One region of the Paeniglutamicibacter sulfureus genome, then DNA from elsewhere that is predicted to be linked to it. Evidence: predicted binding sites of a transcription regulator. Region 1 holds the regulator's gene; the other holds the start of a gene.
The links. The regulator LexA, encoded in region 1, represses DNA repair genes until DNA is damaged. The targets are predictions, from matches to a motif close to TCGAACANNTGTTCGA.
Positions count from the first base shown of each region.

Region 2: the regulator LexA is predicted to act here: its motif matches at 1,973-1,988, upstream of xsc (sulfoacetaldehyde acetyltransferase).

Region 1 covers NZ_BAAAWO010000001.1:4,510,472-4,520,253, reverse strand. The annotation lists gene priA (bifunctional 1-(5-phosphoribosyl)-5-((5-phosphoribosylamino)methylideneamino)imidazole-4-carboxamide isomerase/phosphoribosylanthranilate isomerase PriA) at 1-187, opposite strand, end outside; gene ABD687_RS20415 (hypothetical protein) at 281-430, opposite strand; gene hisH (imidazole glycerol phosphate synthase subunit HisH) at 434-1,069, opposite strand; gene hisB (imidazoleglycerol-phosphate dehydratase HisB) at 1,070-1,690, opposite strand; gene ABD687_RS20400 (histidinol-phosphate transaminase) at 1,804-2,925, opposite strand; gene ABD687_RS20395 (LysM peptidoglycan-binding domain-containing protein) at 3,038-3,424, opposite strand; gene lexA (transcriptional repressor LexA) at 3,713-4,432, shown strand; gene ABD687_RS20385 (ATP-dependent DNA helicase) at 4,550-6,556, opposite strand; gene hflX (GTPase HflX) at 6,549-8,120, opposite strand; gene ABD687_RS20375 (class I SAM-dependent methyltransferase) at 8,694-9,311, shown strand; gene dapF (diaminopimelate epimerase) at 9,366-9,782, opposite strand, start outside.
Region 2 covers NZ_BAAAWO010000001.1:3,472,411-3,482,192, forward strand. The annotation lists gene ABD687_RS15810 (AAA family ATPase) at 11-997, opposite strand; gene ABD687_RS15815 (IclR family transcriptional regulator) at 1,003-1,842, opposite strand; gene xsc (sulfoacetaldehyde acetyltransferase) at 2,034-3,839, shown strand; gene ABD687_RS15825 (NAD(P)/FAD-dependent oxidoreductase) at 4,034-5,371, shown strand; gene ABD687_RS15830 (HAD-IA family hydrolase) at 5,459-6,142, opposite strand; gene xylB (xylulokinase) at 6,162-7,550, opposite strand; gene ABD687_RS15840 (sugar-binding transcriptional regulator) at 7,547-8,491, opposite strand; gene ABD687_RS15845 (NAD(P)-dependent alcohol dehydrogenase) at 8,665-9,705, shown strand; gene ABD687_RS15850 (sugar ABC transporter ATP-binding protein) at 9,702-9,782, shown strand, end outside.

The sequences.
Region 1 (9,782 bases):
AGGCAGCGTCCAGGTCCACCAGGTGCACCCATTCGGCTCCTGCGTTCTGCCACGCAAGTGCTGCCTCAAGCGGGTCGCCGTATCCGGTTTCGGATCCGGCCTCGCCCTGGACCAGGCGCACGGCCTGGCCGTCGGCCACGTCCACGGCGGGCAACAATTCCAGGATGTTGTTTTGGTTCTCGGTCATGATCATTCCTTGGTTTTTCCGGGCCGGCGCATTGGGGCCGGGTGATGCGAGGCGGGTCCGGCAACGATCGTGCCGGCCGGTGGGGGGTGCCGGTTAAAGCGTCAGGGCGTAGGCTGCGAAGAGCGCCATCCCGGCCAGCACCCAGGCGGCGATGATCCAGGAGATATGGGCGCGTTGCTGGCGCAGCGAGAGCGCTCCGCCGGCCAGCAGGCCGGCGACCGCCATGAGGATGATGGACCACATGGTCTAGAGGGTCCCCAACCAGTTGCGCAGCAATTTGGCCCCGGCCTCGCCGGACTTCTCCGGGTGGAATTGCAGGGCGCACAGGGGCCCGTTCTCGATCCCGGCAATGAAGGGAACGCCGTGTTCGGCCCAGGTGACCTGCGGCGGGACCATCTTGGGCTGGGCGACGTCGAAGTTCCATTCCTGCACCGCGTAGGAGTGCACGAAGTAGAAGCGCTCGTCCTCGATACCGGCAAAGAGCTTGCTTCCGGCCGGCGGGGTAACGGTGTTCCATCCCATGTGCGGGACGACCGGGGCCTTGAGCAGCTCCACGGTGCCGGGCCATTCGGCCAGTCCCGGGGTGCGGATCCCGTGTTCCACGCCCTCGTCAAAGAAGACCTGGTGTCCGACGCAGACGCCGAGCACCGGGCGACCGCCGGCGATGCGGCGTCCGATCCAGCGGATGGCACCGACATCCTTCAGTGCCTGCATGACGGCGGCAAAGGCACCGACGCCGGGAACAAAGAGCCCGTCGCATTCCAGGATGTCCTCGGGCTTGGCCGAGAGCTTGACCTCGGCGCCGGCTGCCTCAAGGGCCCTGACGGCCGAGCGGACGTTGCCGGAACCGTAGTCAAGGACGGTGACTGTCTTGGCCGCCATCTACAGCGCACCCTTCGTGGACGGGATGGCGTCGCCGATGCGGGCATCGGGTTGCACGGCTTCGCGCAGGGCACGGGCAAATGCCTTGAACTGGGCCTCGACGATGTGGTGCGGGTCGCGTCCGGAAAGCACCTCGATGTGGGCACAGATCTGGGCGTGGAAGGTCAGCGCCTCGAAGACGTGCCGGGTCATCGACCCCGTGAAGTGGCCGCCGATCAGGTGGTATTCCTGGCCTGCGGGCTCGCCGCCGTGGACCAGGTAGGGGCGCCCGGAGATGTCGACAACGGCGCGTGCCAGGGCCTCGTCCAGCGGGGCATAGGCGGTGCCGAAGCGGGTGATGCCCGCCTTGTTTCCCAGGGCGGTGCGCAGCACCTCGCCAATGGTGATGGCGGTGTCTTCGACGGTGTGGTGCACGTCGATGTGGATGTCTCCGGTGGCGCGCACCGTCAGGTCGATCAGCGAATGCTTCGAAAGCGCGGTCAGCATGTGGTCGTAGAACGGGACGCCGGTGCTGATTTCCGAGCGGCCGGTGCCGTCCAGATCAAGTTCGACAAAGACGGAGGACTCGCTGGTGATGCGTTCGAGGCGAGCGCGACGACCCGTGAGTTTTTCGGCAGACATGCACATTCCTTTAGATCAGGCGTTGAGACGAGGATGTGGTGCGGCGGCTGGCTCGTGCGCGACCGGGCATTTCGTGAAATTCGCCCGCCGCGTCCAGCGCCACCCCACCAAGTTTAGCGTGAGTGCGTGTGAGGACCCTGATCGAGCAGTTCCTCGAGACGGACAAGGAATGCGGTGGTTTCGTCCTCGGTGCCCGCGGTGACCCGAAGGTGGCCGGGAATCCCGACATCCCTGATGATCACTCCGGCCTCCAGCAGGCCCTCCCAGATGGCCTTGGTGTCCTTGACTCCCCCGAAGAACACGAAGTTCGAATCGCTGGAGGCAGGGCGCAGCCCCATGCGCGTGAGCTCGTTGACGATCCGGTCCCGCTGGACCTTGATGGCCTCGACGTTGGCCAGCAGGATGTCGGAGTGCTTCAACGCCGCATTCGCGGTCGCCTGGGTGACCGCCGAAAGGTGGTACGGCAGGCGCACCAGGCGGATCGCGTCGGTGACCTCCGGGGCCGCGGCAAGGTAGCCGAGGCGTGCTCCGGCCAAGGCGAAGGCCTTGGACATGGTGCGCGAGACAATGAGCCGCTCGCGATCGGGCAGCAGGGACAACGCCGAAGGCGTCCCGGTGTGGGCAAACTCCGCGTAGGCCTCGTCAACGATCACGATGGCGTTGCTGGCCCGGCCGGCTTCGTAGACGGCTTCGACGACGTCGAGTCCCAACGCGGTACCGGTGGGATTGTTGGGCGAACACAGGATGACAATGTTCGGCGCGGCCTCACGAACCTGTGCCGCCGCATCCTCCGCCGAAAGTCCATAGTCCTCGGAACGGATTCCCGCAACGTAGGTGGTGTCGGTCCCTGCTGCCAGCAGCGGATACATGGAGTAGGTGGGAGGGAAACTCAGGACGGTGCGGCCCGGCCCGCCGAAGGCCTGCAGGATTTGCTGGAGCACTTCGTTGGATCCGTTGGCTGCCCAGATGTTGTCCGCTTCGAGCCCGTGGCCCAGGAACGCGGCAAGACGTTCACGCAATTCGGTGAATTCACGGTCGGGATAACGGTTCAATCCCACGGCGGCCGCGGAGACTTCTTCGACAATGGCGCGATGCACTTCCGCGGGTAGCGGGTGGGTGTTTTCATTGACGTTCAACTGAATCGGTACGTCAATTTGGGGAGCACCGTAGGGTTCGAGACCTTGAAGATTTTCTCGCAGGGGCAGATTTGCCAGGCGATTTAGCCGTTCATTCACGGGCCAAGTCTACGGCGGTGGCAGGTGGGGCCAAGAATCTTCGCCGGTGCAGAGGGTAATAATCGGTTCGCAATGCCTTGTATCGGCGCCCGCGGGAGCGCCGGTGCGGGGGCTAGCTTCCGGTGGGAACGAAGAGTTCGGCACCGGGGTGCAGCACCGAGCTGTTGAGGTTGTTGAGGTCGCCGATCTGTTGAACCGCATCGCGGGGCTCGAGCTGCGGAGCGAACTCGCGGGCAATCCCCCACAGCGTATCCCCTTCGATGACGGTGACGCTGACCGCGTCAACGCCCAGCGGCACTTCCGCCGATGCGTTGGCCGGGGAAAGGAACAGGCCCAGGAGCATCAGTGCTGCGGCACTCACCACGAAGATGGGAAGTCCGATCAGCACGAACTTTCCGCGACGAGTGAGCCGCAGGGGTGCCAGCGTTGGCTGGGATTCGGGCAAGTAGTCGTCGGATGTTACAAGGTGGAGCGGGGCCGAGAAAGCAGTGTTTGCCATGTCTTTGCCTTTCCTCTGAATTCACGTGGCCGGCTGGGACCCTGGGGCGCCTAGTCGAACACGTGACGATTATTCGAACGCATCTTTCGAACATGTGTTCGTAGTGCGTATCTTATTTCTAGCACTTTTCGACGACACGTGTCCAGATCTGTTCGAACAAATCTTTGAAAGCAGTGACTTTGTCTACTAGGATGTTGGTTGTGAAGCGATGTATTTACTACATCAACCCACACCGACAATTTGCGGCACGCGCGGGCAACCGGCGACGATCGGGATGAGGCATTGACAATGACGACCGAACAACGAACCCCTCGACGCGACGCGAAGAGCCTGACCATTCGCCAGAAGAAGGTCCTGGAGACCATCCAGCGCTCCGTGAGCAGCAACGGCTACCCGCCGTCGATGCGTGAAATCGGGGACGCCGTGGGACTTGCCAGCCTCTCGAGCGTGACCCACCAGCTCAGCCAGCTCGAGAAACTTGGCTACATCAGGCGCGATCCGCGCCGCCCGCGCGCCATGGAGATCCTGCTGCCGTTGCAGCTCAAGAGCGAGGCCAAGCTCGAGGTGGTGGAGGGCCAGTCGGATCTCAGGGCAGCCAACGGCATGAACGTCTCGGAACTGACAACCTCCGCGGACACCGCCATGGTCCCCCTGGTGGGGCGCATTGCCGCCGGCGGACCGATCCTGGCCGACCAGGCGATCGAGGACGTTTTCGCCTTGCCGCGCCAGCTGGTGGGGCATGGCGAGCTCTTCATGCTCAAGGTCAGCGGCGACTCCATGATCGATGCCGCCATCTGCGACGGCGACTGGGTTGTCGTGAGGCGCCAGCCGACGGCGAACAACGGCGACATCGTCGCCGCGTTGCTCGAGGACGAAGCCACGGTGAAGACCTTCCGCCAGCGCGATGGCCACACCTGGCTTTTGCCGCAGAACTCCCGATACGAACCGATCCTTGGTGACGCCGCAACCGTCATGGGCAAGGTCGTATCGGTCATGCGCTCCGTCTAGGTCCGCAGCCACAACTCATCCCGCAACACAGCGAGGGCCGATCATCGGATCGGCCCTCGCTGTTGTTTGCGCACCCTGCACATCTCCCGCGACCGGGATGCCTGCAAGGCAACGTGCTCAGCCCTCGCTGAGCCTTTCGAGCGCGGAAATGACGGTGGCCTTGTTCGGTGTTGCCCACAGCGGTGGCAGGGAAGCCCGCAGGAACGTTCCGTAGCGTTCGGTGGCCAGGCGCGAGTCGAGCACCGCGACCACGCCCTTGTCGTTGACCGAGCGGATCAGGCGGCCCGCACCCTGTGCCAGACGCACCGCCGCATGGCTTGCGGCCACGGCCATGAAACCGTTTCCGCCGTGCTTGGCGACATCGCGGCTGCGTGCCGAGGAGAGCGGATCATCCGGGCGCGGGAACGGGATCTTGTCGATGATGACCAATCGGCAGGCGTTTCCCGGCACATCGACGCCCTGCCACAGCGTCATCGTCCCAAAGAGGCAGGTATCGGGCTCCGCCGAGAACTGGTCGACCAGCGCCTTCATGCTGGACTCGCCCTGGCACAGGATGGGAATGTCCAGGCGTGCGCGCAGGATCTCCGCAGCGTCCTCGGCCGCGCGGCGGGAGGTAAACAGCGCCAGCGCCCCGCCGTTGGAGGCCTTGATGAGATCCTCGATCTCTGCAAGCGTCTCCTGGGACATTTGGCGCCCGGGCTTGGCCAGGTGTTTGGCAACGTAGAGGATGCCCTGCTTGGGATAGTCGAAGGGACTGCCGACGTCGACGCCGTTCCAGGTCGGCGCCCCGTCCCCCACGAGCCCCAGGGATCCTGCCACCGGTTCAAACGCCGCACCGATGGCCAGGGTTGCGCTCGTGAGGATGACGGTCCGGCCGTCGAAGAGACCTTCCCTGAGTTTTCCCGCCACCGAGAGCGGTGCAACCATCAAGGTCGGCTGGCTTGACTCGTCCGGTTGGACATAGCCCTCCCCGGGGCTGAAGTGGCCGGGCCGAGAGGCCCAGATCACCTCGCGCTCCTCGGTCATTTCAAGCATCTTGGTGCATTGCTCCACCAGGTACATGACCTGGGAACGGGCCATCTGGCGTCCCCCGTCCGCAGGGGCGTTGGCCTCGGGCTTGGAGTCGGAGAGCACCACGCGTGCGGCTTCGGCGATCTGGTTGATCGCGGCTTCCTGGTCCTCGTTCAGGCCGCGGGCCATGAGCCCGGTGGGCACTCCCTCCAGCGCACGCTGCAGGGCCTTGGCGCCCTGGTTCAGCGCGTCCACGCTCACCGAGCAGTGCTTGCGGGCAGCCGAAGCGGCGGTCTGGACCATGTTGACCGACAGCGGCCGCGTCACCGAGCTGGTCACCCGGTCCTGCAGCTCGTGGGCCTCGTCAATGATGACGGTGTCGAAGTCCGGCAGCACGGCCAGGCCTTCGAAGGCCGAGACGGCCAGCATGGCGTGGTTGGTGATCACCACGTCGGCGTCGGCCGCTCGGGCGCGTGCCAGTTCGCTGAAACATTCGGCGGCCATGGGGCACTTTTGCGCGCCCAGGCAGTCCATCGCGCTGACCGAAACCTGGCGCCAGGCCTTGTCGCTGACTCCCGGGGTCAGGTCGTCGCGGTCACCGCTGTCGGTTCGTTCGGCCCACTGCCGCAGGCGCACCACTTCCTGGCCCAGGGCAGAGCCGGGGCCCTCGGAGGAACCACCGAGAACGGGGGTGCCGGATTCCATGGAAAACAGGGCGCCCTCGTCGTCGTCCGGGTATCCGCCGCTGAGTTTGTACTGGCACACGTAGTTGGAGCGGCCCTTGACCAGGGCCACTTCCATCTCGCGTGGCAGTTTGTCTTTCAGGGACGACAACAGGCGCGGCACATCGCGCCCGACGATCTGCGCCTGCAGCGCGAGGGTTGCGGTGGAAATCACCACAGGTTTTTCGGATCCCAGCGCGTGCGCCAGCGCCGGAACCAGATAGGCCATGGACTTGCCGGTTCCGGTTCCTGCCTGCACCAGCAGGTGTTCACCGGTTTCCATGGCGCGCACGACCTGGCGTGTCATCTCGTGCTGGCCCGGACGGCTTTGCCCGCCCATGCTGGACACTGCTTCGTCCAACAGGGCGATGACCTCTGATTCCTCAGCCATGAATACTAAATTGCTCCACTTCTGCGGCCATGCTTTCGCGGACCTTGACCATCATGCGGGTTCCCGTTTCGGTGTGTTCGACGGCCAGGATCTCGGCCTCGGCGCCGTGGAGCTTGTTGACCACGTCGCCTCGATCATAGGGAATCATCAATTCTAGTTGGACATTGGGCCTCGGGATTGCGGCGCTGATCCGGGCCTGCAATTCGTCGATGCCTTCGCCGGTGCGCGCCGAGACGATGACGTGGTTCGGCTCGCGCTGGCGCAGGCGCTCGACCACGAACGGGTCGGCGACATCCGCCTTGTTCAGGACAATGATCTCCGGGATGTTGCGCGCGTCGACGTCGTTGAGCACCTCGCGCACGGCTTGGATCTGGCCTTCCGGGTCCGGGTGCGACGCATCCACAACGTGCAGGATCAAATCGGCGTCGGCCACTTCCTCCAAGGTGGAGCGGAAGGCCTCGATCAGCTGGGTGGGCAGTGACTTCACGAAGCCGACGGTGTCAGCGAGCGTATAGGTCAGCCCGTCGCTGGTTTCGGCCTGGCGGACCGTGGGATCCAGCGTTGCGAACAGGGCGTTTTCGACCAGTGCCCCGGCATCTGTGAGCCGGTTGAGCAACGAGGACTTGCCGGCGTTGGTGTACCCGGCAATGGCCACCGACGGCACCGCATTGCGCTTGCGGTTCGCGCGCTTGGACTCGCGGGCCGGCAGCATTCCCTTGATCTCCTTGCGGAGCTTTGCCATGCGGTCGCGAATGCGCCGGCGGTCCAGTTCGATCTTGGTTTCACCCGGGCCGCGGGATCCGATGCCGCCGCCTGCAGCACCCACGCGGCCACCGGCCTGGCGGGACATCGAGTCGCCCCAGCCGCGCAGGCGCGGCAGGAGGTATTCGAGCTGGGCGAGTTCGACCTGGGCGCGGCCCTCGTGGCTTTTGGCATGCTGGGCAAAGATGTCCAGGATCAAGGCGGTGCGGTCAATGACTTTGACCTTGACGACGTCTTCCAGGGCGCGGCGCTGCGACGGGGCGAGTTCGGTGTCGATGATGACGGTGTCGGCACCGGTGGCCGCCACGATTTCGCGCAATTCCAAGGCCTTGCCCGATCCCAGGTACGTGCCGGGATCCGGCTTTGCACGGCGCTGCACCATTCCGTCGAGCACTTCCGAACCCGCGGTCTCGGCCAGTGCCGCCAACTCGCGCAGCGAGTTTTCCGCATCCTGGGCGGTCCCCTCGTTCCAAATGCCGGCCAGCACGACGCGCTCGAGGCGCAGCTGGCGGTATTCGACCTCGGTGACGTCCTCGAGTTCGGTTGAAAGGCTGGCGCCGCGCCTCAGGGCTCGGCGTTCGGCCAACTCCTGCTGGTCGCCGTCGGAGGAGGAATGCTCGCCGGTGAACTTGCTCAGGGCCTGGGCCCGTCCGGAAAGCACGCCCTCGTCTTCGGGTGCGCCGAAGTGGCTGCTCTTGCTGGCCGCGGCCTTGTCGCTGGCGAGGATCCGTTCGATGGCGGCTTGGAGCTTGGCCTCGTCCATCTCGTTGTCCTGCGGGCCGGAAGTTTGTGGATTGGTCATGTTCCCCTTAGTTTGCTGTATTCCAGAATAGTGCCCCGCACCCACAGAAGCGGCGTTGTGCGTGGATTGGTTGCTTGGATGTCCGGGTTCGGTGAATGGATGCATGGTTTGCTCCTTGGGCTGGATGCCGCGCGCGGGTCGGCAAGCGCCGAATTTGGTGTCAGTGTCAGTGGCACGATCGAGTCGGAGTCTCGCTCGTGCTGGGAATGGCGATTGCGTGGGGCCGGCGCCTGCATACGCGGCGCGGGCCATGTCGATCGCGAAAAGTGATGCGCCCTCGCGCGAACCTGATCTTGGAAACGTTATGGTTTCGAAGGTTCGCCTCGGCGGAATGACTTTTCGGCGCGACAGCCAATCGCCCTCAGTGGGCCGCCTTCCAGCCAATGAGCCTGCAGCTCCAGTGGGGGAAGGACCCGGGGTCGATGGTGTGCTTGATGCGTCTTACAGGAAAGTCATAGGGAAAACTCTATCACTTGCCCCGGCTTGGCGCATTGAGGCATCTCACACACTTCCAGCGCCCGAATTCGTGCCACGGGTTTGGGTTTGCCGCCCCCGGGCGGTTAACCTGCCAAGATGAGCCCGGAACATTATTTCAGCGCCCAGCCTTCCACCCCAGAGAAGCGGCGCCACATCAGCGTCGAGTTGCGCGGCGCCGTGCACAAGGTGCAAACCTCCGGCGGCATCTTCAGCCCGGACAGGATCGACAAGGGAACCGCCATTCTCCTGGACGGCGTTCCCGATCCCTCGGTCAGCGGAAACCTCCTGGACATCGGCTGCGGCTGGGGACCCATTGCGCTCTCGATGGCCATGGCCTCCCCGGAGGCGACGGTGTACGGGGTTGATGTGAACGAGCGAAGCCTCGGCCTGACCCGTGACAATGCCGCAGCCCTGGGATTGAAAAACGTGGTCGTGGCGCTTCCCGAAGCAATCGACCCGGAGCTGACATTCGACACGATGTGGTCGAATCCTCCGATCCGCATCGGCAAAGAGGCCCTGCACGAGCTTTTGCTGCTGTGGCTTCCGCGACTGGCCCCGGGCGGGATCGCCTGGCTGGTGGTCCAGAAGAACCTGGGTGCCGATTCCCTGCAGAAGTGGCTGGGCACTGTCCTGCCCCAGGACTGGGACATCGAGCGGGTCTCGACGGACAAGGCCTTCCGCATTCTGCGCGTGGCGCGCCCCGAGGCCTCCTAGCCCTCTTTACGCCAATGGCCGGATTCCCCTTGCGGGAATCCGGCCATTGCTGTCTCAGATCTCGGTGATCCGGCCGCGGGAGACCAGGACTGCGGGCCCGCTGAGCACCACGTGTTCACGTCCCGTGGCTCCCCGGATGAACTCGATGCCAACCTCGCCGCCGGGCACCTGGACCTTCCAGTTTCGGATGTCCTGGGCCTGGGCCCAGTGTCGCGTGGCAGCGGCGGCGGCGCAGGCCCCGGTGCCGCACGACAGGGTCTCCCCCACGCCGCGTTCGTGCACGCGCATGCGCAAGGACCCGACACCGTCTTGGACCACCGGGTCTGCGGCAAGGACGTATTCGACGTTGGTGCCGTGCGGGGGCAGCGGCTGCACCTCGGGGATCGCAAAGAGCTCCAGGTTTTCCAATTCACCGGCGTTGGCCAGTGCCACGACGGTGTGGGGGTTGCCCATGGAAATGCTTAGGGCACC
Region 2 (9,782 bases), 1.0 Mb from region 1:
CCCGGCTTCCCTAGGCCCCGACGGGAACGAGTGCGTAGGACTCGTCGAGTTCGGTGGCCATGGCACGCTGGTAGTACTCGGACACGATGAAGCGCTCGGCCTCGTCGCACTTGTTGACGAAGGAGAGCCTGAAGGCCAGTGCCGGATCGCGGAAGATGGAAACGTTCTGGGCCCAGGTGATCACCGTGCGTGGTGACATCAGGGTGGAGATGTCCCCGGCGGCGAAGCCGTCGCGGGTGAGGTTCGCAACGTCCACCATGGACCGAACCAGCTCCAGTCCGGCAGGGGTTCGTGCCAGCTCGGGAACACGGGAGGCAACGATCCGGACCTCTTCGTCCACCGGAAGGTAGTCGAGGGCGGCAACGATGTTCCACCGGTCCAGCTGGGCGTGGTTCAGCCGCTGCACCCCGTGGTAGAGGCCGTTGAGGTTTCCGAGTCCAACGGTGTTCGCCGTGGCAAAGAGCCGAAAGTGCGGGTGGGGGCGGATCACGCGGTTCTGGTCGGGTAGCGTGAATCCGCCGTCGCGTTCCAGCAGCCGCTGGACCACGAACATGACATCGGGCCGCCCCGCATCGTATTCGTCGAAGACCAGGGCCATGGGCTGGACCATGGCCCAGGGAACCACGCCTTCCTGGAACTTGGTGGCCGGCTGGCCGTCCTGGATCACCACGGTGTCCTTGCCGACCAGGTCGAGCCGGCTGATGTGCCCATCGAGGTTCACCCTCATGAGGGGCCAATTCAGCCGCGCCGCAACCTGCTCGATGTGCGTGGATTTTCCCGTGCCGTGCAAACCCTGGATCATGACCCGGCTGTTGTGGGTGAATCCGGCGAGGATGGCCACGGTGACATCCGGGTTGAACCGGTAGGCAGGGTCGATGGCCGGGACGTGGTCCGAGGTTTCGGTGAACTTGGGGGCCCGCAGGTCGCTGTCGATGCCGAAGGTCTCGCGGACGGAGACCAATTCCTGCTGCGCGAGGGGGGTGGCTTCCGGGTTCATTTCCCTCACCATCCCGCCGCGATGGGTTCGGACTCCGGGGAACCCAGGTCCGCGTGGTCTTCGATGCGCGAGATGCTCTCGGCCGCTCGGCGAAGTGCGGGCAGCAACTTGAGCAGGTCCTCCGAGCTCTTGCGCATCATGGGGGCCTGCACCGCGATGCAGAGGTTCGAGCGCCCGGCCGGATTGGGAACCAGCACCGCCAGGCAAACCAGCCCGTCCAGGTATTCCTGGCGGTCCTCGGCGTATCCGTCGATCCGGATCCGGGCCAGTTCGGCCTCGATTTCCGCTTTGTCGGTGAGCGTGTGGGCCGTGAAGCGTTGCAGGGGTCCCGTGGCCAGGACGCGTTCGCGCTGGGTGGGCCCGAACTGGGCAAGGATCAGCTTTCCGCTGGCCGAGCAATGCACCGGCACCCGGGATCCGGGGCCCAGGTGCACGCGCAAGGGCTCGTTGGTCTCGACGCGGTCGAGGTAGATGACCTCGTTGCCGGACAGGGCGGTGATGTTGCAGCTCTCGCCGATCTCATCGACCAGGCCCCGCAGGATGGCGTGCCGCGTGCCGTGCCGGGTGTCATTGAGCAGCACGTCCTCGGCCATGCGGCGCATGCGCGAGCCGGTGCCGTAATGCCTGCCGTCGGACTGCCGGGTCAGCAGGTTGGCGCCTTCGAGTTGTTGCAGCATGCGGTGCAGCGTGGGCTTCGGAAGTCCCGTTTGGTCCACCAGCGACTGCAAGGTGAAGAGCTGGTCGCGCGTGGTGATCAACTCCAGCAGCGCGAACAGGCGCAGGGCCGGTGTTTCTCCCTGGACAGCGCCCGCGGGCCCGAGCTCCGGTTCCGTGAGATTTTCCATGATCGATCCAATCTGCCGATGAACGAAGTTTCAATAAATCGTATCAGGACGAAGAATAAATGGAATAGGGGCTTGACTGATGTGACGGGAGTCGCATAGCTTTGTCATCAATCCCGTTTTTGGGAGCAGTTCGAATCATTTTTTGAGACTTTTCGCGATTGCGAGGTCTTGATCCCCGAAGGAGACTTGTAATGACTGAAAAGGCCACATCCCGCGAGGTCGTCCAGGGCGCGCAGAAGATGACGTCGTCGGAAGCCTTCGTTGAGACGCTGGTGTCCAACGACGTCACCGACATCTTCGGCATCATGGGCTCCGCCTTCATGGACGCCATGGATATCTTCGCCCCGGCCGGCATCCGCCTGGTACCCGTCGTGCACGAACAGGGCGCCGCCCACATGGCCGACGGCTACGCACGCGCTTCCGGCCGCCACGGCGTGGTCATCGGGCAGAACGGCCCGGGCATCTCCAACTGCGTCACCGGCATCGCCGCCGCCTACTGGGCACACAGCCCGGTCGTCATCATCACCCCGGAAGCCGGAACCAACACCATCGGCCTGGGCGGCTTCCAGGAGGCCAACCAACTCCCGATGTTCCAGGAATTCACCAAGTACCAGGGCCACGTAACCCACCCGAACCGCATGGCCGAATTCACCGCCCGCTGCTTCGACCGCGCCATGAGCGAAAACGGCCCGACCCAGCTGAACATCCCGCGCGACTACTTCTACGGCGAATCCATCACCGAGATCCCCGCCCCGCGCCGCGTTGACCGCGGTGCAGGTGGCACCAAGTCCCTGGACGAGGCCATCGAGTTGCTCAAGACCGCCAAGAACCCTGTCATCGTTTCCGGCGGCGGCGTGGTCATGGCAGACGGTGTCGAGGAAGCCAAGGCCCTGGCCGAGCGGCTCGGTGCACCGGTGGTCAACAGCTACCAGCACAATGACTCCTTCCCGGCCAGCCATCCGCTGTGGGCCGGCCCGCTGGGTTACCAGGGATCCAAGGCCGGCATGAAGCTGATTTCCCAGGCGGACGTCGTCATCGCCCTGGGCACCCGCCTCGGCCCGTTCGGCACCCTGCCGCAGTACGGCCAGGCCTACTGGCCGACCGAGGCCAAGATCATCCAGATCGACGCGGACCACACCAAGCTCGGTCTGGTGAAGAAGATCGCGGTCGGAATAACCGGCGATGCCAAGGCTGTTGCCATTGAGCTCTCCAAGCGTCTCGAGGGCATCGAACTTGCATCGGATGCGACCAAAGCCGAACGCGCAGCGAACATCAAAGCCGAAAAGGAAGCCTGGGAGCAGGAGCTTTCCGAGTGGACCCACGAGCAGGACGAGTACTCGCTCGACGTGATCGCCGAGGCCGAAGGCGAAGAGGGCAACTGGCTGCACCCGCGCCAGGTGTTGCGCGAACTTGAAAAGGCCATGCCGGAGGACGTCATGATCTCCACCGACATCGGAAACATCAACTCCGTGGCGCACAGCTACCTGCGCTTCGAGAAGCCGCGCAGCTTCTTCGCCCCCATGTCCTTCGGGAACTGCGGCTACGCGCTGCCGACCATGATCGGTGCCAAGGCCGCGGCGCCGCACCGCCCGGCCATCGCCTACGCGGGCGACGGCGCCTGGGCCATGAGCATGGGCGAGGTCCTCACCGCGGTCCGCCACGACCTGCCGGTCACCGCGATCGTCTTCCGCAACCGCCAGTGGGGCGCGGAGAAGAAGAACCAGGTCGAGTTCTACAACCGCCGCTTCATCGCCGGAGAGCTGGACAACGGCGAATCCTTCGCCGAGATGGCCCGCAGCATGGGCGCCGAGGGCATCGTCGTGGACAAGCTGGAAAACGTCGGGGCGGCACTCAAGGAAGCCCTGAACAACCAGATGGTCGACGGCAAGACCACCGTCATCGAGATCATGTGCACCCGCGAACTGGGCGACCCGTTCCGCCGCGACGCGCTCTCCACCCCGGTCCGCCACCTGGAGAAGTACAAGGACTACGTCTAAACCGCAGTTCCATCCGCACGACCCCGTGGCGGGGGAGCACAGCCGGAGGGTGCCCGCACCCTCCGGCGCACTTCCGGCCACCCCCCCCCAGACATTGAACCCAGACATTTAACATCGGCAATTCGGCCGGGCACCACACGCGGACAGCGACGTCCGCCGACGGGTGAGCGGCAAGCAAGAGAGTGGAGCGTGAAATGAGCACAACGAGTCCGGAACATGTGGTCGTCATCGGTGCGGGCATGGTCGGCCTGTCCACCGCCTGGTACCTGCAGGAACGCGGCGTCAAGGTCACCATCCTGGACCGGGACGGCGTGGCCGCGGGTTCCTCCTGGGGCAACGCCGGGTGGCTCACCCCGGCACTGACCCTGCCGCTGAGCGAACCCTCGGTGCTTACCTACGGCCTGAAGACCATGTTCGACCCGGCCTCCCCGCTCTACATCCCGCTCTCCGCCAAGCCTTCGCTGATCCGCTTCCTGCTGGGCTTTGCCCGGCATTGCACCCCGGGCAAGTGGCGCGAGGCCATGGCCGTCTTCAGTGAGATCGGCGCCACCGGGCTGGACGCCTTCGACGAGATCTCAGAGGGCAGCACCATCAGCAGGATCGGGCAGGCGGGCTCCGTCAATGGGACCGGCGTCCCGGCCAACGACGGGGGCACCGCGACGCTGGGGACCGGCGTGGTGGAACCCACCCGCCCGGCCGAGCCCTTCCTGACCGGATTCAAGAACTTCAAGGACCGCGACGGGCTGCTCCACGAATTCGAGGGCATCCGCGCCGCCGGCGGCGAGGTCGAATTCGACCTGATGAGCGCGGCGGAAATCCGTGACATCGAACCGACCCTGGGGGACGGTGTCCAGGCGGGTGTCGCGATCCACCACCAGCGCTTCATCAACCCGCCCAAGTTCATGGACTCGCTGGCCGATTCGGTGATTGCCCGCGGCGGGGAGATCGTCACGGACTTCGAGGTCGCCGACGTGATTGAACACGCCCATGGCGTCGAGGTCGTGGACGCGCAGGGCCGGATCCAGGGTGCCGATGCGGTGGTCATTGCCACCGGCGCCTGGCTGGGCAAGCTCGCGCGGAAGTTCGGCGTCAAGCGCGTGGTCCAGGCCGGGCGCGGCTACTCCTTCACCGTGGTCCCCGAGGTCATGCCGACGCACCCGATCTACTTCCCCGCCCAGCGTGTGGCCTGCACCCCGCTGGGGGACAGGTTCCGGGTGGCCGGGACCATGGAGTTCCGCGACGCCGACCACCCGCTGGAGCCCAAGCGCATCGAGGCCATCGTCGCCGCGGCCTCCCCGCTGTTCACCGGCATCAACTGGGAGGACCGCCAGGAGGAATGGGTCGGATCCCGTCCCTGCACCACCGACGGGCTGCCGCTGATCGGGGCCACCCGATCCTCGCGCGTGCATGTCGCCGGCGGCCACGGCATGTGGGGAGTGGCCCTGGGGCCGCTGACCGGCAAGATGCTTGCCGCCTCGATCACCGGGGAATCGACCCCGGCCATCATGCGGCACTTCAACCCGTTGCGCTAGGTCGCGCTCCAAGCCATCAAACAAAAGTGGTGTGGCCCTTTCGATCCTTGGCTATGGGCGTCGGGAGGGCCACACCGCGTCAGGGTGCTAGTTGTTGATGGAAACCCGCAGCGTCCCCATAGGCGTGCGGGAGACTGCAATCTGGCTGAGCGACTCCACGACGACGTTGGCGTCGAGCGAATTGGAGCCATACGTTCCCGTGACCGCCAATGTTCCGGCACCTGCGGCCTTCCCGGCGCTGATCCCGGCGGGTGCGTCCTCGACGACCAGACAACGGGCGATGTCCACACCCAGCCGTTCGGCCGCCAACAGGAAGCCCTCGGGGGAGGGCTTGCCCGTAGTGATCTGGTCAGCGGTGACCATGTGCTCCGGTTGCCCCAGGGAGGCTGCGCCCATGCGGGCCGCGGCCAGCGCGCTGGTGCAGGATGTCACGATCGTCCAGGATTCGGCCGGAAGGCTCTGCAGCAACTCCCGAACCCCGTCCTTCACTTGAATTCCGTCCGTGTCCTGGATCTCCAGGCGTGCAATCAGCTCGAGGGCCTCGGCCCGGCGCGATTCCGCGATGAGTTCGTTGACCAGGCTTTGCGCCGTCAATCCATGGACGGTATGCCGATAGCCGGAGAGCCCCATCAGTCCGCCCCAGGAGGTCCAGGCACGCTCGGTGGCGACGGTGGAATCGATGAGAGTCCCGTCGAGGTCGAAGAGGATGGCTTGCACATCGAAATGCGTCGTCGATTCATGGCCGGATCGTTCCGGCGAGGCGTTTGTCATGTATTTCCCTTCGGAAAGGCTAGATGCCATAGGTGGCGATGCGAGCGGCAGTGAAGCGCCCGCGAACCTCGGCGGCCCATGATGCGCCGGTGGGTTCATAGGTCTGCTCGGTGGAGCGGGTCCACGTGGGCGGTTCGGTCGCCCCGCTCAGCGCCCAAGCGGCCTGGCGGGCGGCGCCGAGTGCCACGTACTCGGCCGACGGTGGAACGACCACTTCGGTGTCGAAAATTTCCGCGGCCGCGCGACGCACGGACCGGGACATTGAGCCGCCGCCGATCAACACGATGCGCTTGGCGCTGACTCCCTGGGCACGCAGTCTCTCCAGCGCGTCGGACAGCGTGCACAACAGCCCAAGGACAGATGCGCGGGCCATGTTTTCGGGGGTCAGGTTGGCTCGGGTCAGGCCCGTCATGGTGCCCGTTGCGTGGGGCAGGTCCGGGGTTCGCTCGCCGTCTAGGTAGGGAATCAACGTCAGACCGCCGGCGTCGGGGGCTCCGGCAGAGGCCAGGGCATCCAATTCGTCCAGGTCGACGTTGAGCATCCGGGAGCTGGCGGACAGGGTCCGGGCCGCATTGATCGTGGCCAACAGCGGCAGGTTGTGGCCCGTGGCGTCCGCGAAGCCCGCCACGGCTCCGCTGGGATCTTGGATGCGGGCCGCCGACGGCGCGAAGACCGTTCCGCTGGTTCCGATGCTGATGACCACCTCGCCGGGCACCAAGCCCAGCCCCAGGGCCGCGCCGGCGTTGTCCCCGCAGCCGGCGGCGATCAGGGCGCCGGAGGACGTTCTTCCCGCGGCCTCGGCCGGAGCCAGTACCCGGGGAAGGCGAGGTGAGCGGCCGAAGGCCAGTCGCAGTATGTCGTCGCGGTACCGGCCCTCGGGCACGGAATAGTAGCCCGTGCCGGAGGCGTCGGACCGATCGGTCGTCGCGGTTTCGGGGCGCCCGGCAAGCCTCCAGGTCAGCCAGTCGTGGGGCAGCATGACCTGGTCGACCCGGTCGGCCAACTCGGGATGATTCTCGGCGAGCCAGGCCAACTTGGTGACTGTGAAGGAGGGGACCGGGACGATGCCGATTTCCCTGGCCCAGGACTCCGCACCCAACGCCTCGCGCAGCGCCTTGGCCTGCGGGGCCGAGCGGGTGTCGTTCCACAGCAGCGCGTCGTGGACCGGGGTTCCGGAGGCATCCAGCGCCACCATGCCGTGCTGCTGGGCGCTGACCGACAAGGCGGCGACGTCGTCCAGGTCCCCCTGCGATGCCAGGGCCTCCCACCAGCGTTCCGGGTTGACGCTCGTACCGTCGGGGTGTGGGGCGGAAGTCTTGCTCAAGATTTCGCCGGTTTCGGCGTCGACCCTCAGGACCTTGGTGCTCTGCGTGGAGGAATCGATTCCGGCGATGACGGTGCGGCTCATGCGTGGTTCTCCAGTAGTCGGGTGGCGAGCGAAAGGTCGGTGACCAGCGAATCGATGAGGCCCGAGTCGAGGGCCGCGCGGACGGCGGCAGCCTTCGACGCCCCTCCGGCGACGCCGATCACCTCGGGAATGTTGGCCATGGCCTCAGCCCCGATGGCGATGCAGCGATCCTGGATGTCATTGACCAGTCCGCCGTCGCGGTCGATGAGGATGGATCCGATATCGGCCTGGACCCTGTGCTCAACCAGCAGCGCATGGTCGTCCGCGGTGATGGCCGGGTTGTCGAAAAATTGCGAATCCGGAGGAGACCAACTTCCGATGGCAACGAGCGCGAGGGTGACGCGGCTGAACTGGTTCATGGTCAGTTGTACGTCGTGCTGCCGCCGGATGGCGGCGGCCGACTCGGCATCCGAGGCGATCAGCGGTGCATAGAGGGTCCAGCCCCGGGAATTCGCGGCCTCGCCGACACGCCGGATGACCTCGACGCCCGTGGCCTGGAGAGGGCCGGCGACCCCTGCTAGCTGGACGACCTCGCAGGGTGGCAAGGCGCCGAGCGACCGGGCCAGTTGGCCGAGCGTTCGCCCTGCCGTCATGCCGATGACGTCGTCCGCGGTGGCGATTTCCTCCAGCAGCTGGGCCGCAACCCGGCCCAGCTCCTCCTGGACGGCTTCGGCGGAGTCGGTGGGGGTCCGCACCACGACGGCACGCTTGAGGCCGTAGCGCCGTTGCAGTTCCAGCGAGCGCTCCACGTCGACGGGCCCGGGGACGGAAATCTCAAAGGTGACGATCCCGTTTTTCACCGCATCGTCGAGCAGCCGTCCCACCTTGAATCGGCTCAAGCCGAGTTCCTCCGCGATTTCAACGCGGGTCTTGCCGGCGATGTAGTGTTCGCGGGCGATATGGGCCAGGCGCACGAGTTCGTCGGGGCCGATGGGTGCCAAGGAGACTCCTCTGGAAGATGGATTTCCAGACTAGCTTACATTTGCTCACATGAGCATGGGACTTGCACACTTGTGTAAACGTGTTAGATACTTGTGCCAGTCGTCACGGTCCACCGCCGCACCTGAGGCGGGCGAGTCGCCGTCGAAGCAACCAGAAGAAGGAAGCACAAATCATGCGCGAACCACTGCCCACCGAGATGCGCGCCAGCGTTTTGCGCCAAGCGGGCGAGGTCGTAGTCGAGAACCGTCCGGTCCCGGTTCCGGCATCCGATGAAGTACTGGTCCGTGTTGGCTCGGTTGGAATTTGCGGATCGGACGTCCACTACTTCAAGGAAGGCCGCATTGGCGACTTCGTGGTCGAATCGCCCTTGGTGCTGGGCCACGAAGCGGGCGGCGTGATCGTCGCGGTGGGCGCGGACGTCGATCCGGCCCGTGTCGGAGAAAGGGTTTCGATCGAACCCCAGCGTCCCTCGCCGACCAGCAAGCAGACCATGTCCGGTGCCTACAACCTCTGCCCGCACATGGAGTTCTACGCGACGCCGCCGATTGACGGGGCCTTCGCCGAATATGTGACCATCCAGTCACACTTCGCCTTTGCCGTGCCGGAGAACATCAGCGACGACGCGGCCGCCCTGATGGAACCGCTATCCGTGGGCATCGCTGCGGCACGCAAGGCCGGGATCACCGCGGGTTCCCGCGTGCTGGTCACCGGTGCTGGTCCGATCGGCATCATCGCCCTGCAGGTTGCCCGCGCCTTCGGGGCCACCGAGGTCATCGTTAGCGACCTTGACGCTGAGCGCCGGGCCCAGGCGCTCGCCTTCGGGGCCGACCGCGTGCTGGACGCCATCGCGGACGACGCCGAATTGCGCGGCCTCGGCATGGACGTGCTGCTCGAATGCTCCGGGGCCACCCCCGCGGTGCGCGCCGGGCTCGAGGCCCTGGCCCCCGCCGGTGTCGCCGTGCTGGTGGGCATGGGAGCAGACGAAATTGCCCTGCCGATCCCGCTGATCCAGAACCGCGAGCTCGTCGTGACCGGCATCTTCCGCTACAACAACACGTGGCCGACCGCCATCGACCTGGTGCGCACCGGGCGCGTGGACCTGGACGGCCTGGTGACCGGCGGCTTCGGGCTCGACGAGGTCGAAGCCGCGCTGTTGGCATCCACCGCCTCCACCAGCCTGAAAACCATGATCCGTCCCGGGAACGGCGCATGAGCGCGGCCCCCGGGGCGCTGGGCTGCGTCGACATCCATAAGGGCTTTGCCGGCGTCCCGGTGCTCAAGGGCATCACC